3 regions of the Bradyrhizobium genosp. L genome follow, and region 3 is predicted to be linked to each of the others. Evidence: predicted binding sites of a transcription regulator. Region 3 holds the regulator's gene; each other region holds the start of a gene.
The links. Region 3 encodes HrcA, which represses chaperone genes, less so after heat shock. Its sites were predicted from a motif close to GTTAGCACTCNCNNNNNGNGAGTGCTAAC; they were not measured.
Positions count from the first base shown of each region.

Region 1: a site for HrcA is predicted at 3,527-3,555, ahead of IC762_RS06460 (co-chaperone GroES). Genes of this name have one in related genera too.
Region 2: a site for HrcA is predicted at 3,827-3,855, ahead of IC762_RS23145 (co-chaperone GroES). Genes of this name have one in related genera too.

Region 1 is NZ_CP061378.1:1,380,352-1,388,185, reverse strand. Features, by position in the region: gene IC762_RS06480 (L,D-transpeptidase) at 1-344, opposite strand, end outside; gene IC762_RS06475 (protein phosphatase CheZ) at 655-1,434, shown strand; gene IC762_RS06470 (IS5 family transposase) at 1,709-2,668, shown strand; gene IC762_RS06465 (hypothetical protein) at 2,806-3,330, opposite strand; gene IC762_RS06460 (co-chaperone GroES) at 3,648-3,944, shown strand; gene groL (chaperonin GroEL) at 4,099-5,745, shown strand; gene IC762_RS06450 (GNAT family N-acetyltransferase) at 5,891-6,421, shown strand; gene IC762_RS06445 (antibiotic biosynthesis monooxygenase family protein) at 6,476-6,844, opposite strand; gene IC762_RS06440 (MarR family winged helix-turn-helix transcriptional regulator) at 6,942-7,418, shown strand; gene IC762_RS06435 (hypothetical protein) at 7,515-7,834, shown strand, end outside.
Region 2 is NZ_CP061378.1:4,851,189-4,859,022, forward strand. Features, by position in the region: partial or broken gene IC762_RS23125 (NupC/NupG family nucleoside CNT transporter) at 1-874, shown strand, start outside; gene IC762_RS23130 (DUF2335 domain-containing protein) at 1,669-2,262, shown strand; gene IC762_RS23135 (cupin domain-containing protein) at 2,501-3,055, opposite strand; gene IC762_RS23140 (usg protein) at 3,217-3,507, opposite strand; gene IC762_RS23145 (co-chaperone GroES) at 3,899-4,213, shown strand; gene groL (chaperonin GroEL) at 4,258-5,898, shown strand; gene IC762_RS23155 (GIY-YIG nuclease family protein) at 6,012-6,311, shown strand; gene IC762_RS23160 (AMP nucleosidase) at 6,362-7,834, opposite strand, start outside.
Region 3 is NZ_CP061378.1:167,732-175,565, reverse strand. Features, by position in the region: gene IC762_RS00805 (penicillin-binding protein activator) at 1-639, shown strand, start outside; gene hemW (radical SAM family heme chaperone HemW) at 636-1,793, opposite strand; gene rdgB (RdgB/HAM1 family non-canonical purine NTP pyrophosphatase) at 1,780-2,415, opposite strand; gene rph (ribonuclease PH) at 2,427-3,140, opposite strand; gene hrcA (heat-inducible transcriptional repressor HrcA) at 3,353-4,441, shown strand; gene grpE (nucleotide exchange factor GrpE) at 4,605-5,210, shown strand; gene pncA (bifunctional nicotinamidase/pyrazinamidase) at 5,228-5,935, opposite strand; gene IC762_RS00770 (hypothetical protein) at 6,038-6,976, opposite strand; gene dnaK (molecular chaperone DnaK) at 7,560-7,834, shown strand, end outside.

The sequences.
Region 1 (7,834 bases), 1.2 Mb from region 3:
TCGATACCGGCTTCCTGCTGCTGCTGGATCATCTGCTGCTGCGGATCCATCGGCGGCAGCGACTGACGGCCGTAATAGGCTGGCTGCTGCTGATACACCGGCTGCTGCGGCGCGTAGCCCTGCGACGATGGCGCGTCGCCGAACAGGAATTCGATGAAGCCGCCGCCCATGCTGGAGCGCTGCGGCTGCGCATAGGCAGTGCGCACCGGCGGCGGCGCCGGCGGGGCGGCGTAGATCACGGTGGGCTCGGGGAGCTGCGCCGCATCGATCGCGAATGCGGGAAGCGGAGCAGCAACAAGGAAGGTGGCGCCGGCAAGCAGCGCAAGCGTGGTTCTGTTTTGCATCGACGTACTCTGTACTGTTTCGTCGTGACGTGTTGCGTGCGGCGGCAAGACCTTGCGCCGTTGCACGTGGTCAATAAGCAATGAAAACCGCATCGGTTTGGTAAACGGAATCGCGGTTGGGATTCACCACGCCGGCAATCGGCGGCGGTTTTGGCCGACAGCGTTTATTTTGCGTGAACGCGCGCCCGACATGGTTAACCGGCCGTTCGACGCTGCTTCACGTGATGCGCGCAAACTGTTCCCGCGTGAACCTGACGTTAAATCCGCTCTGTCTAGAACGGACATCAGTTATGGGGCGGGAATTGAAATCATGTCAGTGAAGCGCAAGCGTTTTCGTGTCGAGCAGGCCATCATGGGCGACGTGGCCACGCCGGAGCCTGAGGCGACCGGCGGCGTCGACATCGGCCCGATGCATCGCGAGATCATGGCCGAACTGCGCTCGATCCGCGCGCAGATGGCCGCGCCGCCCGCGCAGCGCGCCATCGAGACCACGGAAGCGATGGTGGCGCGCGAGGTTGCCGAAATGCATGCGATGCTCGAGACCTACCGCGCCCAGGTCGAACAATGCGAGAAGCTCAAGGTCGAACTCGACCTGATCCACGACGCGATCAGCCGCACCAAGCGCGAGATCGCCGTGCTGCACGGCAAGAGCTTCAACGGCGAGGAGATGGCCAAGGTCAATGGCGAGCTCGGCGCCGTGGTCGGCGGCACCGAGCAGGCCACCCAGCAGATCCTCGAGGCGGTCGAGGCGATCGACCAGGCCGCCAGCGCGCTGTCGAAGAATGTGACGCCGGACCAGCAGAAGCTGCTCAGCGAGGAGATCCAGGAGCGCGTGATCGCGATCTTCGAGGCCTGCAACTTCCAGGACCTCACCGGCCAGCGTATCAACAAGGTGATGCAGACGATGAAGTTCATCGAGCAGCACATCAGCGAGATGATGGAAATCTGGGGCGGCGTCGACGCCATCAAGTCGCACGCCCCGCCGATCGTCGACACCCGCGAGGGCGACGCCCGCCTGCTCAACGGCCCCAAGCTCGACGGCGACGTCGGCCACGCCTCGCAGGACGACATCGACGCGATGTTCAATTGAACGATCGGCATTGGGAGAATACAAAGCGCCGGCCTCAAGGGCCGGCGTTTTTGTTTGTGGCCGCCCTCTTTCCTTCTCCCCTTGTGGGAGAAGGTGGCGCGAAGCGCCGGATGAGGGGTATCTCTCCGCTTGCCCAGACTGAGAGAGTTGAACTCGGGGAGAGATACCCCTCACCCGGATTGCATCTGCGATGCAATCCGGCCTCTCCCACAAGGGGCCTGTTGCGTAATCTGGCGATTGTGATTCCTTAGGGCAAAGGCCGAGGGGAATGACGATGGCGGTGAAGCAGACGGGACAGCCGAGCTTTGTGGAAGCGCTGCTGCCGAAGGGGGCTGGCGCCAATGCGGCGCTGGAGCGGTTGTCGAGCTTGGTCAAATGGTATCGGTTCGAGAAGCTGCTGGCCCATTTGCGGGATGAGGCAAGCCCCGGTCGCCCGGGCTATCCTGTGCTGGTGCTGTTCCGCGCGCTGCTGTTGCAGTCGCTCTATGGTCTTTCGGATCGCGACCTCGAGGAGGCGCTGGGAGATCGGCTATCGTTCAAGCGCTTCGTCGGTCTGAGCCTTGAGGATGCGGTGCCTGATCACACGGTGCTCAGCCGCTTCCGGAACCAGTTGGTCGAACAGGAGCTTTTGGAGAAGCTGTTCAGTGAACTGGACCGTCAGCTCGAGAATGCCGGTGTTATCCTGAAGCGCGGCACAATGCTGGATGCGACCTTGATCCAGGCGGTATCTGCACCGCCGAAGGATGATCGGCCGTCAAACGATCCCGACGCCCGGTTCGTCAAGCGGCAAGGCAAGAGCGGCTGGACCTTCGGCTACAAGGCACATGTTGGCGTCGACGAAGGATCCGGCCTGATCCGCGCGGTTTTGACCACACCCGCCAATATCAACGACACGACACCGGCAGACGACTTGATCCGCGGAGATGAAGCCGCAGTGTGGGCCGACGCGGCCTACGACACCCATGCCAGACGGGCTCGGCTGAAAGCGGAAGGCAAGAAGCCTCGGATCGCGCGCCGCCCCAACAAGCATCATCCGGAGCTACCGGCCAGGCTCAAACGCTATAACCGCCTCATCGCACGGCGAAGGGCGCAGGTGGAGACCACCTTCGCCACTCTCAAATGCCGCATGCGGCTGACCTGTATCCGTTACGTTGGCCTGATCAAGGCAAGCGCACAGGTCAAACTCGCCGCCATCGCCTTCAATATGCGGCGGTGGGCGACAATCGCAGCCTGAGCCGCCCTCCGAGCACATCAATCAACACCGTTCCGGCTGCCACGCCTGCCTCTCCCGCCGCGCTTCAAAACGTCAATAACGCAACAGGCCCACAAGGGGAGAGGCGGACCTTTGATGCGGCGAGATCGAGAAACGAACTACGCCCGCGGCGCGCAGCGGACGTAGACCATGTTGCCGTAGCGGGTGGCGGCGTCCTTGTCGACGAAGCGGGTGATCAGGACGCGGCCGTCGAACGAGACGATCTCGCGGTCCTGCTCGCCGGGGGTCGGGCCGGGCGGGCCGATATAGTTCTTGCCGCTCGGCGAACCCTTCAGCCGCAATTCCTGCGGGGTGGCCTGGTCGGCCAGATGCATGATGACGCCGCCGGACTGGCCGGCGCCGATCACGTAGGGCTGCTTGCACTGATCGCGCGCGGCCTTCTCGGTGCGGGCGCGGTCGGCGGGGTTCTGGAACGAGGCGAGGCCCCAGCGGCCGACGATCTCGTCGGGTCGGATGGTCGCCGGCATCTCCGGCCCCCCTCCGGCATCGGCCTGCGGCGGCGGCTCGGGATTGTTCGACGAGAACGACGGCAAGCTGAAGCTGCTGCACGCCCCGAGGGATAGCGCCAGCGCCGGGACAGCCGCGAGCCGTGCGACCAATCGCGCGTTGAGTGACCTGTTCATTTGCATCCCCCGACTTCTGTCCTGGCCACACCCGTCCCGCAGCCAAGCGTAAAACTTAAGGCGGAGCAACGACGTCTGGCAAAATTACGTCATCGCTACGATTTGGTTTCCGGTCCACCATCCTATATTGGCCTCACCAAGGCCTTAACCCACTTTGCTTGACAGGATCGGCGCCAGGCCATATTTCCCGCGCGCGGTTGGCACTCTCGCACTACGATTGCTAAGCGCGTCCGGCGTCCTGTCGGGCGCTGACGGGACGTATCCAACGCCGGTCTCGATGAACCGGACCTGAAACCAGCCTTCCAAGAGGGAACGTCATGGCTAAATCCACCTTCCGCCCGCTGCATGACCGCGTCGTGGTCAAGCGTATCGATGCCGAAGCGAAGACCAAGGGCGGCATCATCATTCCGGACTCGGCCAAGGAAAAGCCCTCGCAGGGTGAAATCGTCGCCGTCGGCCCGGGTGGCCGCGACGAGCAGGGCAAGCTGATCCCGATCGACCTCAAGGTCGGCGACCGCGTGCTGTTCGGCAAATGGTCGGGCACCGAGGTCAAGCTCGACGGCGAGGAGCTCCTGATCATGAAGGAGTCCGACATCATGGGCGTGCTGGCCTGACGTAGTTCATTCGCGCTGCCGCAACCCCCACGCCGTCATGCCCGGGCTTGACCCGGGCATCCATCACACTTCGGAAGAAGATGGATCGCCGGGTCAAGCCCGGCGATGACGAGCGAGAGAAACGGCGCATCCCAATCATCCAGGAGTACACACAATGGCTGCCAAGGACGTGAAATTCGCCGGAGACGCCCGCGAGCGCATGCTGCGCGGCGTCGACGTGCTCGCCAATGCCGTCAAGGTGACGCTGGGCCCCAAGGGCCGCAACGTCGTCATCGAGAAGAGTTTTGGCGCCCCGCGCATCACCAAGGACGGCGTCACCGTCGCCAAGGAGATCGAGCTCGAGGACAAGTTCGAGAACATGGGCGCGCAGATGCTGCGCGAGGTCGCATCCAAGACCAACGACACCGCCGGTGACGGCACCACCACCGCGACCGTGCTGGCCCAGGCCATCGTCCGCGAGGGCGGCAAGTCGGTCGCCGCCGGCATGAACCCGATGGACCTCAAGCGCGGCATCGACATCGCGGTCGCAGCCGTCATCAAGGACATCGAGAAGCGCGCCAAGCCGGTCGCCTCCTCGTCGGAAGTCGCCCAGGTCGGCACCATCTCGGCCAACGGCGATACCGCGATCGGCAAGATGATCGCGCAGGCGATGCAGAAGGTCGGCAATGAGGGCGTGATCACGGTCGAGGAGAACAAGTCGCTCGAGACCGAGGTCGACATCGTCGAAGGCATGAAGTTCGACCGCGGCTATCTCTCGCCCTACTTCATCACCAACGCCGAGAAGATGACCGCCGAGCTGGAAGATGCCTACATCCTCCTGCACGAGAAGAAGCTGTCCGGCCTGCAGGCCATGCTGCCGGTGCTGGAAGCCGTGGTGCAGTCCGGCCGTCCGCTCCTGATCCTCGCCGAGGACGTCGAGGGCGAGGCGCTGGCGACGCTGGTGGTCAACCGCCTGCGCGGCGGCCTCAAGGTCGCAGCCGTCAAGGCGCCGGGCTTCGGCGATCGCCGCAAGGCGATGCTCGAGGACATCGCGATCCTGACCGGCGGCCAGCTGATCTCCGACGAGCTCGGCATGAAGCTCGAGAGCGTTACGGTCAACATGCTCGGACGCGCGGGCAAGGTGGTGATCGACAAGGAGAACACCACCATCGTCAAGGGCGCCGGCAAGAAGAAGGACATCGACGCCCGGGTCGGCCAGATCAAGGCGCAGATCGAGGAGACCACCTCGGACTACGACCGTGAGAAGCTGCAGGAGCGGCTTGCCAAGCTCGCCGGCGGCGTTGCCGTGATCAGGGTCGGCGGCGCGACCGAGGTCGAGGTCAAGGAGAAGAAGGACCGTGTTGAGGACGCGCTGAACGCGACCCGCGCCGCGGTGCAGGAAGGCATCGTGCCGGGCGGCGGCGTCGCGCTGTTGCGCGCCAAGAAGGCGGTCGGCCGTCTCACCAACGACAATGCCGACGTCCAGGCCGGCATCAACATCGTGCTCAAGGCGCTGGAAGCTCCGATCCGCCAGATTTCGGAGAATGCCGGCGTCGAGGGCTCGATCGTGGTCGGCAAGATCCTCGAGAACAAGTCGGAGACCTTCGGCTTCGACGCCCAGACCGAGGACTATGTCGACATGGTCGACAAGGGCATCATCGACCCCGCCAAGGTGGTGCGCACCGCGCTGCAGGACGCCTCCTCCGTGGCCGGCCTGCTCGTGACCACCGAAGCCATGGTCGCCGAGGCGCCGAAGGAAGCAGCCCCCGCGATGCCGGGCGGCGGCGGCATGGGTGGAATGGGCGGCATGGGCGGCTTCTGAGCCCTCACGCACATCCCGATCGCAATCGAAGGCCGCCTCCGGGCGGCCTTCTTTTTTCGCCACGGGGCCCCGGCCTTGCCCGCGCCTTTGGCGGAAATCTGCGATCCGCGATAAGCTCTCGGCGTTGCGACCGAGTGGGGAGCCGATGATTGAGCTGTTGCAGGTTCGACCGGATGACCTCGGTGACAGCGATCTCGCATCCGGCGTCGGCCGGTTGCTCAGGGATGCCTTTCCCGAAGATGGACCGAACGAGGGTGACTATTATCGCGCGGTCGGAGCGCCTGACATAGCCATCATCTTGCGCGATGGTCCGCTGGTGTTCGGCCATTTGGGCCTCTACACCCGCGAGGTCGGAATTGGACGCGAGAATGTCGAAATCGGACTGCTTGGCGGAATTGCCGTTGCGCCCGACCGCAGGCGATCCGGCTACAGCCACGCGCTGGTCCGGCGCGCGCATGAACAGCTGGCAAAGCGGCACATTCCCTTCGCGATCCTGTTTGCCTACGAGCCCCGCATCTACCAAGGCGCGGGCTACAGGCTGATGGAGAATGCGACGCACTTCATTGAGCCGGACGGGACGCCGAGGACCTTGATCTATCGGGGAAGCATGTACGCAGAACTCTCAGCAATGCGATGGCCGAATCAACTGCTCGATCTCCGCGGCAACACGGTGTGAACGGATAGATCCCGAGGCGACAACCTCGGCGCCGACCGGATCGCCTTTGCCGGACTACGCGACACAGATATCCGCCACCGCGACCCTCTGAAACAGATGCGGAGATGCCACCGCCGAGGCCGGATAGGCCGCGAGCTTGGCCCTGAACTCGGGATTGGCGAAGGCCGTGCGGAACGCGGCGGTCGATTCCCAGACGGCGTAATTCAGGTAGGTCGGGCTTGCGCCGAGCGCTCGGTGCAGCTGGGTCGAGATGAAGCCCGGCTGCCGCTTCATGATGACGGCATCGTCCTGCCATGCCTTCAGGAAGCTCGACTCGTCGGCCGCGTCCAGCGTGAAAACGTTCACCAGCACGACGGAGGTGGCGTCGACCGCGAGCTGGCGGCCGATCGGAAAAGCCGGATCCAGGGGGCGCATCTGCGGCATGGTTGGTTCCCTTCGATATGGTGCTATGGTGTCATTCCGTTACGATCGATACGTAGTATATTGACAACATGATGTCAATATAAACTTATGGTGACAAATGCCGCATGCCAAGCGAACGCCCGCGGGCGACGCCCTGAGCGAGTTGATGCTCGACCTGTTCCGGCTCAACAGCCTGATTTTCACCGCCGGCGATCGCCTGGTGGCGCCCCTCGGGCTGACCAGCGCGCGCTGGCAGATTCTCGGCGCGATCATCGCCGCCGAACGGCCGCAGCCGGTGGCGTGGCTGGCGCGCGACCTCGGCGCCGCCAGACAGAACGTGCAGCGGATCGTCAACGACCTGGAACGCGACGGGCTCGTCACATTCGAGACCAACCCGCACCACCGCCGGGCCCAGCTCGTCGTCCTGACCGACAGGGGACGCGAGGCGTTCGACGCCGCCATGCGCCTGCAGCTGCCCTGGATCAACCGGCTCGCCGAGGGACTTGCGATCAAGGACATCGAAGCGATGCACCGGGTCGTCACGGCGCTGCGCGGCAAGCTCGAGAGCAGCGAGGAGCCGGAGACGCGCGCCTGATCCGCTTCGCCGTCAGGCGGCCTTCTTTTTTGGCCAATGACACGGAGGTTTGGTAGTTACGACGGAACCGATTCTCCCCCTCGAGGACTTCATCGCATGCGCGCCCTGCCCCTCCTGCTGCTCGGTCTTGCCGTTGCCTCGGCGCCTGCTTTCGCCCAGATCAAGCTGCAATCGAAGGCGAACCCGACCGGCGGCCCGGAAACCCGCTATTTCACCTCGATCGACGGCCTGATGGACGGCAATGCCGACGTCGTCCTGAAGGAAACCCGCCAGGGCAAGGCCGTGACGGCGGCGGTGCTCGACGTCTGCTATCCCGCGCAAAAGGGCTCCGACCGCAAGGACCGGTTCGTCGCCAACCTCGCCGTCAACGGCCAGACGCTGTCGGGCACCACCCAAACCGTCGCCGACAAGCAGCC
Region 2 (7,834 bases), 2.7 Mb from region 3:
GATCGTGCGCGGCATGGCCTGGCTGCTCGAACGCACGCTCGGTGTCGGCGGCGCGGTCGGACTGTCGACCGCCGCCAACATCTTCCTCGGCATGGTGGAAGCGCCGCTGTTCATCCGCCCCTATCTGGCGCAGCTGACCCGCAGCGAATTGTTTCTGGTGATGACCGGCGGCATGGCGGGCATCGCCGGCACCGTGCTGGTGCTCTACGCCACGCTTCTTGCTCCCCTCATTCCAGATGCGGCCGCGCATTTCGTCATCGCCTCGGTGCTCGGCGCACCGGCTGCGATCCTGGTCAGCCTGATCATGGTGCCGGAAACGTCGGACAAGCGCACCGGCGGGGCGCTCGAGGATCCCGACGTGCAGGTGTCCTCGACGATGGACGCGATCGTCAAGGGCACGACGGCCGGCCTCGAGCTGTTGATGAACATCGTCGCGATGCTGCTGGTGCTGGTGGCGCTGGTCTATCTCGTCAACGCCATCATCGGGCTGTTGCCCGAGATCGGCGGCGCCAGGATCTCGCTGCAGCGGCTGCTTGGGCTCGTGATGGCGCCGGTGTGCTGGCTGATGGGGCTGCCCTGGCCGCAGGCGATCACGGCGGGCAGCCTGATGGGCACCAAGACCGTGCTGAACGAGCTGATCGCCTATGTCGAGTTGTCGAAGCTCGGCAGCGACGCGCTCGATCCGCGCTCGCGGCTGATCATGCTCTACGCGATGTGCGGCTTCGCCAATTTCGCCAGCCTCGGCATCATGATCGGCGGCCTCGGCACCATGGCGCCCGCGCGGCGGGAGGAGATCAACGCGCTCGGATTGAAGTCGATCGTCTCGGGCACGCTGACGACGTGTCTGATGGCGGCGATCGTCGGGGTGCTGACGCCGGAGCCCAAATGGAGCGAAGCGCATACCTCGACGGCACCTGCACCAATAAGCTTGAGGTGTATTTCAGCCACCTGCGCCGTGCCGAGATCGGCATCCACGACCATACCACGGGTGCCTATCTCCTCTGGTACGCGCTGGAGTCCTCATGACGTGAGGACAACCGCCGGGTTTCGAACGGAGGTCAAGTGAACCGTATTGCGCGGCCTTGGCAACTCAAATGAGGCAGGAGCGTCGATTTCATTGGCTACTGGCAGCGCCATCTGGGACAATGATCCAGGTCACGAAATTAAATTATCAGCAAGGGTATTGAGCCAAAGTGAGTGTACGCTATATTCCAATTGCTATGTTGAGTCTGCATTCCCACCCGTAAGTAGCTGAGATGTCAGGAAAAAAATACCTATCAGGTTTTCTTTCCCATCCAGCCAACGAGGGCTGGAAGTGCGTGTGGGATGAAAACCCTGCCGATCACAGCATTTGCTGCAATCTAGTCGTCCGAGACCAGGCAACCGACCTGTGGTCGCACGTACTAAACAATGCAACAGAGCAGCAAAAGGCGGTTGACCTTATTTGTAACCATGGCGGCCGCAGCTACTTTGTTGAGCTGAAAGGCTATGTCCGCGACTATCTACAAGGCGCCGGGTCAGCGCTGAATCCGTTCCCGCAGGAGGTTCAGCACTTCTACGATTCCGATGCAGAGGCCATGATCTCTGACTGGAGTAATGCGGCGACCGATATGTACACCGTATTGAGGTCTGCCGACATGATGCGGACAGTATATGGGTCTCCAACACATGGACGAAGCAGGTCAGTCCCGCACACCGATCACTCCAGAGCCATCGAAAGAGACCGCAAGCCCGAAAGAACGTGAGCAGGGGCAGCTTCCCGAAGTTCTGCCTCCCGCCCTAGAAGGTGCCCTTGAAACTGCGGGCGTAGATGTAAGCGACCCCCAAGTAACGAAGGCCATTCAGGTAAGCGCTCGTTTCTTCGTCGCCCGCGGTTCTTTGCCGATCATGCCTCCGGATATCCTTGCTGAATATGAGCAGGAATTCCCTGGCCTCGGTCAAAAGATTATCAGTTGGACCGAACAACAACGCACTCATCGCCAGAACCTGGAGCGGCAGCGGACCGAAGGCTCCGAGCGGAGAATGGATCGCGGTCAATTGATCGCTGGCGGTGTCGCTGTATGGGGTCTTTCTCTGGCTACCCTGGCTGCCATTTTTGGCAATGCGTGGGCCGCTGGGATAATTGCAATTGTAGCTATAGGTGGCCCCACTTCGGCAATTTGGCTGGCAAGCACGATGAATGGCAAGGGAGCAGACGGCGACCGTTCGAAAACCCCGAAACTGCCGAAAGCACCTAAGCCCCCAGACGCTCCTCAATCTTAATCATCCACCGTGCCGGGTAGCCCAGCGAACCTGTTCCACGCCCTTCCCCTCATGGTTTTTGAGGCTGTGCTGTATCCCCAGCGCGATGCCTGCACGTATTCAAGGTGGCGTCATGCGCGCCATGGGCCGCCAGCACGGCCGCCGCAATCTCCGCCGCCGTCATCGGCTCCGTGCCCGCCCTGAGTACGTCCAGCGCGCGCCGTTAGTCTAGAGCGTGCCGCGTTTGAACCACGGGTAGCTAAGCCTTCAACTCCACCGTCTTGAACTCGGCCGGCAGGATCACCTCCAGCAGTTCGACGTCGTCGGAGTAATCCAGGATCATGTGCTGGATCTTCGGCGGCTGGGTCCAGGCGCTGCCCTCGCGCATCAGCGTCTCGCCCTCGCCTTCCATGTAGGTCTTCACCCAGCCCTTGAGCACGTAGACCATCTGGAATTCGACGTCGTGGAAGTGCAGCTTGGAGACCTCGTCCGGATTGCACGGGCCCTGCAACCGGATCACATGCGCCTGCGCCAGGCCGTGGCTGGCGGCCGATATGCCGAGGTCGCGGTACTTTGCGTAGGTGCGCAGGCCGTCGGCCTTGAAATCCTCTTCGCGGTGATGGCTGATCGCGACGCGCTGCTTCGGCCGCGCCTTCACTGCGGCCTTGGGCGCGCTCTTCTTGACCGCCGAGACGCGGCCCTTGGACTTGATGGTCTTGCGCGCGGCTGATTTGGCCGATGTGCCGAGCCCGGTCCATTTCTTCTTCACCGCGGTCTTGGCTGCGGGTCTTGCTGTGACCTTTTGCTTTGCCATGATTACCTCCCGTTTTTTTGGTCGGGAAAGGCTAGCACAATCCACGCTGCGTAGGGTGGGCAAAGCGCAGCGTGCCCACCATCGCGAGCAGTGGCGGTGAAGGTGGGCACAGCGCTGACGCGCCTTTGCCCACCCTACGCAACGTCACCGCTCCCATCCGCTCAGTGCAGGCGGAAGACGCCGTCGACCGCGCGCAGCTCGGTCGGCTTGATCAGCTTGGAATGCGCCACCGTCACCGCGAACAACGGGCCGTCGAGCTTCTGCTGCCAGAAGGCCAGGAAATCCTGCAGCGCCGGAAATTTCGGGAACAGATCGTAGTTCTGCCAGACATAGGTTTGCAGGAACGAGGGATGATCCGGCATCCGGTAAAGGATCTGCGCCGTCGTCAGCCCATAGCCCAGCAACTGCTTCCGGAAATCGTCCGAAACAACCCCACCAACCCGCGAGACCATGCCAACCTCCTGTGACGGAGCGCACTCACATGGCGGCCGACCCCAGCCGGACCACCGGCAATGGATGCGCTCACATGAGAGAAATGTGACGCACGCGACTAACCCATCTCAAGCCTAAATGTTTAATGGATTGTTGAAATTTCGTGCGTTGGCAGCAGCTTACCGCATCTGCTAATAGCTGCCCGGCACCCGGGCGGGCGGCATTAAGGATGCCGCGACGATCCTCTCACGATCGTGGCAGAGGGCATTCTTGAGTGCCAAATTTTCTGCTACAGGCCCTTGCCCGCCGCAACGGCTTGGCCTATCTCCAGCCCAGCCAGCTGGCACTCGCCCAGCTGGACTGCTAACACTCCAAAATCCAACAATATCTGCATATGCTTAGGAGGACTGCATGAAATTCCGTCCGCTTCACGACCGCGTCGTGGTCAAGCGCATCGACGCCGAAGAGAAGACTGCTGGCGGCATCATCATTCCGGACAGCGCCAAGGAAAAGCCCTCGCAGGGCGAAGTCACCGCCGTCGGTCCGGGCGGCCGCGACGAAGCTGGCAAGCTGATCCCGATCGACCTCAAGGTCGGCGACCGCGTCCTGTTCGGCAAGTGGTCCGGCACCGAGGTCAAGATCGACGGTGAAGACCTGCTGATCATGAAGGAAAGCGACATCATGGGCGTCCTCGACGTCCCCGCTTCCAAGAAGAAGGCGGCCTGAGCGCCTCCTCCCTCCCAAGGTAAATCATCCAAGGAAAATTTCAGATGGCAGCTAAAGAAGTCAAATTCTCGGTCGATGCGCGCGACAAGATGCTGCGCGGCGTCGATATCCTCGCCAACGCGGTGAAGGTCACCCTCGGTCCGAAGGGCCGCAACGTCGTGCTCGAGAAGTCGTTCGGCGCTCCCCGCATCACCAAGGACGGCGTCACCGTCGCCAAGGAGATCGAGCTCGAGGACAAGTTCGAGAACATGGGCGCCCAGATGGTGCGCGAAGTGGCCTCCAAGTCGGCTGACGCGGCCGGCGACGGCACCACCACCGCGACCGTGCTCGCCCAGGCGATCGTGCGTGAAGGCGCCAAGTCGGTTGCCGCCGGCATGAACCCGATGGACCTCAAGCGCGGTATCGACCTGGCGGTGGAAGCCGTCGTCGCCGATCTCGTGAAGAACTCCAAGAAGGTCACCTCGAACGACGAGATCGCCCAGGTCGGCACCATCTCGGCCAACGGCGATGCCGAAATCGGCAAGTTCCTCGCCGATGCCATGAAGAAGGTCGGCAACGAGGGCGTGATCACGGTCGAGGAAGCCAAGTCGCTCGAGACCGAGCTCGACGTCGTCGAGGGCATGCAGTTCGATCGCGGCTACATCTCGCCCTACTTCGTCACCAACGCCGACAAGATGCGCGTTGAAATGGACGACGCCTACATCCTGATCAACGAGAAGAAGCTCTCCTCGCTGAACGAGCTGCTGCCGCTGCTCGAGGCCGTGGTGCAGACCGGCAAGCCGCTGGTCATCGTCGCCGAGGACGTCGAAGGCGAAGCGCTCGCCACCCTCGTCGTCAACCGCCTGCGTGGCGGCCTGAAGGTCGCGGCCGTCAAGGCTCCGGGCTTCGGCGATCGCCGCAAGGCCATGCTGCAGGACATCGCGATCCTGACCGGCGGCCAGGCCATCTCGGAAGACCTCGGCATCAAGCTCGAGAACGTCACGCTGCAGATGCTCGGTCGCGCCAAGAAGGTGATGATCGACAAGGAGAACACCACGATCGTCAACGGCGCCGGCAAGAAGGCCGACATCGACGCTCGCGTCGCCCAGATCAAGGCGCAGATCGAGGAGACCACCTCGGACTACGACCGTGAGAAGCTGCAGGAGCGTCTCGCCAAGCTCGCGGGCGGCGTCGCGGTGATCCGCGTCGGCGGCGCGACCGAGGTCGAGGTGAAGGAGCGCAAGGATCGCGTTGATGACGCGATGCATGCGACCCGCGCGGCGGTCGAGGAAGGCATCGTCCCGGGCGGCGGCGTCGCCCTGCTTCGTGCCTCCGAGGCGCTCAAGGGCCTGCGCACCAAGAACGACGACCAGAAGACCGGCGTCGAGATCGTGCGCAAGGCGCTGTCGTCTCCGGCTCGCCAGATCGCGATCAACGCCGGTGAAGACGGCTCGGTGATCGTCGGCAAGATCCTGGAGAACAAGGCCTACGCTTACGGCTTCGACTCCCAGACCGGCGACTACGCGGACCTCGTCAAGAAGGGCATCATCGACCCGACCAAGGTCGTGCGCACCGCGATCCAGAACGCAGCCTCGGTTGCCGCGCTTCTGATCACCACGGAAGCGATGGTCGCCGAGCTGCCGAAGAAGAACGCCGGCGGCCCCGCGATGCCTCCGGGCGGCGGCATGGGCGGCATGGACTTCTAAGTCCGGCCTCTCAAGGCGATTACAAGGAATGCAAAACCCCGGCAGCGATGCCGGGGTTTCGTCATTCCGGGGCACGCGAAGCGTGAGCCCGGAATCCATTGCTCCGCGTGCTCATGGCCTATTACGTCTACCTCCTCGCGAGCGACAAGAACGGCACGCTCTATCTCGGCGTGACGAACGACATCGTGCGTCGTGTGTACCAACACAAGACCAAGGCGGTCGCCGGCTTTACCAAGCGATATGCCGTCGACAAGCTCGTCTGGTTCGAGATTTACGACGACGCCCTCACTGCGATCGCGCGCGAGAAAGAGCTTAAGAAGTGGCGGCGCGATTGGAAGATCAAATTGATCGAAGAGAAGAATCCGCAGTGGATCGATTTGTATCCGCAGATCGCCGCCGGACACATTGGATGAATGGATTCCGGGCTCGCGCTGCGCGAGCCCCGGAACGACGCGGAGACGAACTACTGGAACGCGACCTCGGCAAAGCTCCTGAGCTTGCGCGAATGCAGACGCTCGGATTCCTGCTGCTTGAGCCGCTCCAGCGCCTTCAACCCGATCTGAAGATGCTGGCCGACGCGCTGGCGGTAGAACTCGCTCGCCATGCCGGCGAGCTTGATCTCGCCGTGCAGCGGCTTGTCGGAGACGCAGAGCAGCGTGCCGTAGGGCACGCGGAAGCGATAGCCGTTGGCGGCGATCGTCGCCGATTCCATGTCGAGCGCGATCGCGCGCGACTGCGACATCCGCCGGATCACCTGCGGCCCGCTGATCTCCCAATTGCGGTTGTCGACACTGGCCACCGTGCCCGTGCGCATCAGGCGCTTGAGCTCGAAGCCCGACAATCCCGTGACCTCGTCGACTGCCTCTTCGAGCGCGACCTGCATCTCGGCCAGCGCGGGGATCGGGACCCAGAGCGGCAGCTCGTGATCGAGCACGTGATCCTCGCGGACATAGCCGTGGGCGAGCACGTAGTCGCCGAGCCGCTGCGTGTTGCGCAGGCCTGCGCAGTGCCCGATCATCAGCCAGGCATGCGGCCGCAGCACCGCGACGTGATCGGTGATGTTGCGCGCGTTCGACGGACCGATGCCGATGTTGATCAGGGTGATGCCGCGATAGCCGGGCTCGACGAGATGGAAGGCCGGCATCTGCGGCACGCGATTGGATACGGTCCCGCTGGTGCCGCCGCCGAGCCGCGCATTGCGCGTGATCAGATTGCCGGGCGCGACGAACGCTTCGATATCGGGCTCGCCCGCTGCGAGGCGCTGCTGGGCGAGTTGCGCGAAGGCGTCGACATAGAACTGATAGTTGGTGAAGATCACGAAATTCTGGAAGTGCTCCGGATCGGTGCCGGTGTAGTGATAGAGCCGGCGCAGCGAGTAATCGATCCGCGCGGCGCGGAACAGCGCGAGCGGCTCCGGCGTGCCGGGCGCAAGCGCGAAGGTCCCGTCCGCGATCGCGTCGTCCATCGCGGCAAGGTCCGGCGTATCGAAAACGTCGCGCAGCGATCGCGTGAAGGCCGAGCTGTCGGCGATGGTCAGCGCCGCTTCGATGTTGATGTCGCGCCGATAGGCGAAATGAATTGGGATCGGTTCGTTCGATTCGCCGATCTCGACCGCGACGCCATGGTTCTTGATCAGGAGGCCGATCTGCTCGGTGAGATAGGTCCGGAAGATGTCGGGCCGCGTGATGCTGGTCGCATGGATGCCGGGGCCGGCGACGAACCCGTAGGCAAGACGCGAATCCAGCCGCGCATGCGACGAGGTCGTGATGCGCACGAACGGATAATGCGCGCGCACCCGCGTCGTGAACGGAACGCCGTTGACATAGGCCTCGAACCGATTGCGCAGGAAGCCGGTATTGCGCTCGTAGATTTCTTCGAGGCGGCCGACCGCCGCAGCGGCATCGACGAACGCCTCTGTCGTGATCGACGGCGGAGT
Region 3 (7,834 bases):
ATCGGAAAGAAGTCGTTCGCAGCGATGGTGCCCGACAACGCCTATGGCAACGTGGTCGAGGCCGCGTTCAAGCAGGCGGTCGGCCGCAAGAACGGCCGCATCGTCGCGTTCGAGAAATACGGCGCCGACCGTGCGGGACCGGCGCGCAATGTGGCGCAGGCGCTCGGCCAGGCCGACGCGCTGCTGCTGGCCGACGACGGCGAGTCGGTGGTCGCGACCGCGGACGCGCTGACCGCGGCGGGCTCCAACCTGCACAATATCCAGCTGCTCGGCACCGGGCTGTGGGACAATCCGCGGGTGTTCGCGAGCCCCAATCTGCAAGGCGGCCTCTATGCCGCGCCCGATCCGGCCGGCTTCCGCAATTTTTCCAATCGCTACCGCGCCAAGTTCGGCGGCGAGCCGGTGCGTACGTCGACGCTGGCCTATGATGCAGTCGCGCTGATGGCGGCGCTGGCGCGCACGCAGGGCGCGCAACGCTTCGCGCCGGAGACGCTGACCAATCCGTCCGGTTTCGCCGGCATCGACGGCCTGTTCCGCTTCCGCTCCGACGGTACCAACGAGCGTGGGCTCGCCGTCATGAAGGTGGCAACGGGCGGCGCGACGCCGGTCGCCGGCTCGCCGAAGAGTTTTGGCGCTTAAGCCGCGAGATCCGCAACGACGGCGTCGAGCACCGGGAAGCCCGACTTGGTCACGCGCAGCCGCCCGTCGGCATCGACCGCAATCGCACCTTCCTCGCGCAGCATGGCGATGCGGTGCGGATCGAGCGCGCGGCCGGCAAGCTCAGTGTAACGTTTGGGATCGATGCCTTCGGCGAGCCGCAGCCCCATCAGCAGAAATTCGTCGGCGCGTTCCTCGCTGTTGAGGCAATCGTCGGTCATGACGCCGTGGCCGCGTTCCTCGACCTTCGATAGCCATGCCTCGGGGCGCTTGTCGGTCGCGGTTGCGTGCCTGACGCCATCGATGTCGAGCCGGCCATGCGCACCGGGGCCGATGCCGGCATATTCATCGCCGCGCCAGTAGACCAGATTGTGCCGGCACTCGGCGCCCGCGCGAGCGTGATTGGAGATCTCGTAGGCCGGTAGCCCCTCGCGCGCGCAGACCTCCTGCGTCACGTCATAGAGTGCCCGCGCCGTCGCCTCATCCGGCGTCTTGAGCTTGCCGGCGGCGTGCAGGCCGAAGAACGGTGTGCCTTCCTCGATGGTGAGCTGGTAGAGCGATAGATGCTCGGCCGCTTCCGAGATCGCCAGTTTCAGTTCATCGGACCACATCTGCGGCGTCTGGTCCGGGCGGGCGTAGATCAGGTCGAAGGAATAGCGATCGAACGCGCCCCGCGCGATCGCGACCGCATCCAGCGCCTCGCGTGCGGTGTGCAGCCGCCCGAGCGCCTTCAGCGAGGCATCATCGAGCGCCTGCACGCCGAGCGAGACGCGGTTGACGCCGGCCGTGCGGTAGCCGCGAAAACGCGTGGCCTCGACGCTGGTCGGATTGGCCTCGAGCGTGACCTCGACGTCGCGCGCCACCGACCAGTGCCTGCCGATCGCATCGAGCACCGCGCCGACGGTCGCAGGCTGCATCAGCGACGGCGTGCCGCCGCCGAGGAAGATCGAGGACACTTCACGCCCCGGCACCCGCGCCGCGGTGGTCTCGATCTCGCGCGCGAAGGCGCGCACGAAGCGCGGCTCATCGATCGGCGCATGCCGGACATGGCTGTTGAAATCGCAATACGGGCATTTCGACAGGCAGAACGGCCAGTGCACATAGACGCCGAAGGCTCCTCGCTCAGCGTTGCTCAAGGCAGATCTCCGCAAGCTTCACGAAGGCGCGGGCGCGGTGCGACAGGCCGAGCCCGTGCGGCGGCAGGCCGTGCTTCTCGACGCTGGTCATCTCGCCGAAGGTCCGCGTATGGCCGTCCGGCAGGAAGGCCGGATCATAGCCGAAGCCGGCAGTGCCGCGCGGCGGCCAGACCAAAGTTCCATCGACCCGGGCTTCGACCTCTTCGAGGTGATCGTCGAACCAGGCCACGCACAATGCCGAGACGAAGTGCGCTTTGCGCTTGTCGGGGGTGGTGGCGCCGCGCTCCTGCAACAGGCGCTCGATCCGCGTCATCGCCGCCATGAAATCCTTGGCTTCGCCGGCCCAGCGCGCCGAATAGATGCCGGGCGCACCGTCGAGCGCATCGACCACGAGGCCGGAATCATCGGCAAAGGCCGGCAGTCCGGTGGCCTTCGCTGCCGCGATCGCCTTGATCGCCGCATTGGCGCGAAAGCTGCCGCCGGTCTCTTCGGGCTCGGCGAGGCCGAGCTCACCGGCCGATACCGCTTCCACCCCGTGCGGCGCCAGCAGTTCCCGCATCTCGGCGAGCTTGCCGGGATTGTGGGTGGCGATCACGAGCCTTCCGGTGATTCGGCGGTGCATGACCAATGTGTCTACGCGACCGCGATCTTTTGCAAGTCGACGAGGCGCGCGACACCTTTGCGCGCCAGCGCCATCAACGCCAAAAATTCGCTTTCCGAGAACGGCGTCTTCTCGGCGGTGCCCTGCACCTCGATGATGCGGCCGTCGCCGGTCATGACGAAATTGGCGTCGGTGTCGGCCTCGGAATCCTCGGCATAATCCAGGTCGAGCACCGGCGTGCCCTGATAGATGCCGCAGGAGATCGCCGCCACGTTGTCGCGCAACACGTTGGCCTTCAGCATGTTGCGGGTCTTCATCCAACTGATGCAGTCGGCCAGCGCCACCCAGGCACCGGTGATCGAGGCGGTGCGGGTGCCGCCATCGGCCTGGATCACGTCGCAATCGACGGTGATCTGGCGCTCGCCGAGCGCTTCGAGATCGACTGCGGCACGCAGCGAGCGGCCGATCAGGCGCTGGATCTCGACCGTGCGGCCGCCCTGCTTGCCGGCCGAGGCCTCGCGGCGGGTGCGTTCCAGGGTGGCGCGCGGCAGCATGCCGTATTCGGCGGTGACCCAGCCGCGGCCCTGGCCCTTCAGCCACGGCGGCAGCCGTTCTTCCAGCGTGGCGGTGACGAGCACATGGGTGTCGCCGAATTTCACCATGCAGGAACCCTCGGCATATTTGACCACGCCGCGCTCCAGCGTGATGGGGCGCAGTTGATCGGGCGCACGGCGGCTTGGCCGCATGGAAACCTCCGAAAATCCGAGAGAAATGGCTGGCCGCGCTTGTAGGAGCGGGAACGGGCCGCGGCAAGGGGTTTTGACCCGGTATCGGAGGGTCGAAAGCGAGCTTGTCACCGGGCTGGCGGATCGACAGATTAGGGCATGATCCGGAAAAGTGTGACGCGGTTTTCCGAAGGATCATGCCCAGACGAGATGGGCGGTCGAGGGAGCGAAGTTTGGTCCAGCACGATCCGATTAGCCTGATCACGCCATATGCCGGGCTGGCCCAGCTCAACGAGCGTTCGCGCGACATTTTTCGTCAAATCGTGGAAAGCTACCTGGCCACCGGCGAGCCGGTCGGCTCGCGCAACATCTCGCGCCTGATCGCGCTGCCGTTGTCGCCGGCCTCGGTGCGCAATGTGATGTCGGATCTCGAGCAACTCGGGCTGATCTACGCGCCGCACACCTCGGCAGGCCGGCTGCCGACCGAACTCGGGCTGCGCTTCTTCGTCGATGCGCTGATGCAGGTCGGCGATCTCACCGAAGCCGAACGGCAATCGATCCAGACCCAGCTTGCCGCCGTCGGCCGTGCGCAGACCGTCGAGGCTGCGCTCGGCGAGGCGCTGACGCGGCTGTCGGGCCTCACCCGGGCGGCCGCGGTCGTGATGACGCCGAAATCGAACCCACGGCTGAAGCACCTCGAATTCGTGCGGCTGGAGCCGGAACGGGCACTGGTGGTGCTGGTCGGCGAAGACGGCCAGGTCGAAAACCGGGTGCTGGCGCTGCCGCCGGGTGTGCCGTCGTCGGCATTGACCGAAGCGACCAACTTCCTCAATGCGCGGATCCGCGGCCGCACGCTGGCCGAGGCGCGCCTCGAGCTCGAAGCGGCGTTGGGGCTGAACCGCGCCGAGCTCGATCAGCTCACGCAAAAGGTCATCGCGGCCGGCATCGCGAGCTGGTCGGGCGGCGAGAGCGAGGATCGCCAGCTGATCGTGCGCGGACACGCCAATCTGCTGGAGGATCTGCATGCGCTGGAGGATCTCGAGCGCATCAAGTCGCTGTTCGACGATCTCGAGACCAAGCGCGGCGTGATCGATCTGCTCGGCCGCGCCGAAGGCGGCGAGGGGGTGCGGATCTTCATCGGCTCGGAGAACAAGCTGTTCTCGCTGTCGGGTTCCTCGACCATCATCGCGCCCTACAGCGATGCGCAGGGGCGGATCGTCGGGGTGCTCGGCGTGATCGGCCCGACCCGGCTGAATTATGCGCGGGTGATCCCGACGGTCGATTACGCCGCGCGCATCGTCAGCAAATTGCTGGGCGGCTGAGGACCGTCATTTGCTTCCATTTGAAGCGCTTTGTTCGGGCGAGGTGGCGGCCTGTGGCCCTCGGAACGTCAACTGACGCTTGATTTTCGCCGCCCAAAGCACGATATCCCGGGCAGCCAATCCCCAAGATTTGAACAGACGCGAGTTTTCGAGAAGGCACGCCATGACCGATCCGAACCGGGCCAACGACAATTCCGAGAATTCGGCGCAGAGCGGCGAGCCGGTGGTCTCGAAGCCCTACATCATGCCCGACGATCCCGAAGTGGGATCGGCCGAGGCCCTGACCAAGGAACTCGCCGAGGCGCGCGACAGGACGCTGCGCACGCTGGCCGAGATGGAGAACCTGCGGCAGCGCACCCGCCGCGAGGTCGCCGATGCCAAGACCTACGGCATCACCGGCTTTGCCCGCGACGTGCTCGATATCGCCGACAATCTGCAGCGCGCGCTCGATGCGGTGCCGGCGGAAACTAAGGAAGCCGCGGATCCCGGCCTGAAGGCGCTGATCGAGGGCGTCGAACTGACCGAACGCTCGCTGCTCAACGCGCTGGAAAAGAACGGCGTCAAGAAATTCGATCCGATCGGCGAAAAATTCGATCCGAACTTCCAGCAGGCGATGTTCGAAGTGCCTGATACGTCGGTGCCGTCGGGCACCGTGGTTCAGGTCATGCAGGCCGGCTACATGATCGGCGAGCGCATCCTGCGCCCGGCCCTGGTCGGCGTCTCCAAGGGCGGCGCCAAGGCTGCCCCGGCCACCGACTTCACGGCCTGAGGCCTCGGCGGCTCGCCTTACGCGATATCCGACGACTGGATTCGCTTGACGCCGGCCTTGGCCATGTCGGCCCAGGCTTTGGCGAGCGAACCCTGGGTGTCGATGCCGCGGCAGGCATCTTCCACCACATAGGTCTCGAAGCCGGCCTTGCGGGCGTCGAGCGCGGTCCAGGCGACGCAGAAATCCGTGGCCAGGCCGGCGACGAATACGCGCTCGACCTTGCGCGCCTTCAGGTAGGCGGCAAGGCCCGTTGTGGTCTTGCCGTCGGCCTCGGTGAAAGCCGAGTAGCTGTCGACGTCCTTGTGAAAACCCTTGCGGATGATCAGCTCGGCCTGCGGGATCGTGAGATCCTTCGACAGCGAGGCGCCGTCGGTGCCCTGCACGCAGTGGTCGGGCCACAGCACCTGCTTGCCATAAGGCAGGTCGATGGTCTCGAACGGCTTCTTGCCGGAATGGGCCGAGGCGAAGGAGACGTGGTCGGGCGTGTGCCAGTCCTGCGTCATCACCACATTGCCGAAGCTCTTGGCGATCCGGTTGATGATCGGCACCACCTGATCGCCTTCCTTCACCGCGAGGCTGCCGCCGGGCAGGAAACAGTTCTGAACGTCGATCACCAGCAGCGCGGAGGCGTCGTCGGGCTTGATCGCGGCCCACAGCTGGTGTGGAACCAGGGTCGCCAGTGCCGCTACACCGAGCCCTGCAACAATCCGTCGCCGATCCAACATCGCGCCCCTCCTCGCTCTTTGCGTGAAATCGCGCGAGGAGGCTAGTTCCGTTCGTCGGGCTGCGGAAGTCCGATTTTTCGGTCGGCTTTGCGGAAAACGCGGTCAGCCGCGCGGCTGGATGCCGTCGCGCACCGCGCGGAAGCGTGGGAACGCCTTCTCCCAATCGGTGCGCGGCGAGCTGCCGATGATCCGCATCGAGGATTGCGAGCCGAACCGCAGCCACTGCACGATGGTGACGGGCGTGTTGTCCTTGCCGCTGGTCGCATCGATCCGCGTCTCGTAGCCGGCCTGGCCGTCGATCCGGATCGGTTCGGACATGGTGATCCGACCGTCGCGCACGCCGGGGATCGTGGTGGCGATCTGCTGGGCGAAGCGGCCGCGATCGTCCGGCGACGCCGGTGCCGAGCCGATCACGCCGAGCAGGATGAACGGCTTGGTTTCGAAGCCGGTCTTCTCGTCGCCGTCGGCGAGCATCAGCGCCGCGCCGGGCGCCAGCATGCGGACGTTCTTGAAGTCGCTGAGCTCGGTGATCTTGAACGGCATCATGCCGAGCTGCTCGTCGACCGGCACCTCGTTGCGGATCTCGGCGGTGGCAAACATCTGCCGCACCGCATCGTCGGTATAGATCTTGGCGGCGTTCTCCGGCACCTGCACCGCGACATAGCCCGAGAAGCTCGGGCCGGGCAGGATCATGGAATAGCGCCGCACATTGGTCGCGCCGTCGCGCGCGCTCTCCACGGTGTAATAGGCAAGGCCGGCCGGGGTCTCGAGGCTCTCCGGCTTGATGTTGCCGGCGCCGGCGGGATTGGCCTTGAAGGCGCTGACGACCTCGCCATAGGCCGGCTGGGGCAGGTCGGCGACCAGCACTTTGACGCCCTGGTCCTCGGTCTCGAAGCCGATGAACGACTTGGCGCGGACGAGCCCGACCAGCGGCTTCATCCCGACATGCGCGCCCGGCGGAAACACCACGTCGGCCGCGAAGGCGGAGCAGGTGGTGGCAAACAGCAAGGCAACCGCAGCGAGAACTCGAGATGGCGACATGGAGGGATCTACCGGATTTGCTTGGAGGCCCGCTCAAGGGGTCTGACGAAGGCGGGGCGAGCCTCGTCAGTCGGCCCGCTTTTAGCGGTTTTGATGGCCTTGCAACAGGGCTGACCCCGGCATCGTTCCTGCCGCACCGCCCGGATTCCCCCGGCTTTTCGCCGGTCAGGCACGGTCCGCTGCGGTATTTCCCGCTGTTTCGGGGAATGGGGTCACGTGATGGTCGCGGCCGGCAGCGGCCAAATAGCGCGTCTGCGCGCGATGGCATCTCCGGCTTGTGCGGGAGCTTTGTGAGCGTTCACTCAACAACCGATCGTCGGATCTCGATCGATCGGCCGCCGCCATCATTGCCGATTTGTTAACTTGTTGAGAGCCTGAAACAGCGCGGAGGCGGAGCTGACACAATCTTTCAAACGTCAGTCTTTTCAGGCCTCAACGTTGCGTCCAGTCCTTGCGGGCGGGACCCTCTCTCCTATATCAGGCTCACCACCGCAATATCGCGAGTATGTGATCGTCTGGGGGTTCGGTACGGAGCGCCGTCAGGGCCCAACCAACCTGCCGCAGCAACAAGGATATGAACATCATGGGTAAGGTCATTGGGATCGACCTCGGCACGACGAATTCGTGCGTCGCCGTCATGGATGGCAAAAACGCCAAGGTGATCGAGAACGCAGAAGGCATGCGAACGACACCGTCGATCGTTGCTTTCACTGACGATGGCGAGCGCCTCGTCGGCCAGCCGGCGAAGCGCCAGGCGGTGACCAATCCCGAGCGTACGTTCTTCGCAGTGAAGCGCCTGATCGGCCGCCGCTACGACGACCCGATGGTCGAGAAGGACAAGAAGCTCGTCCCCTACAA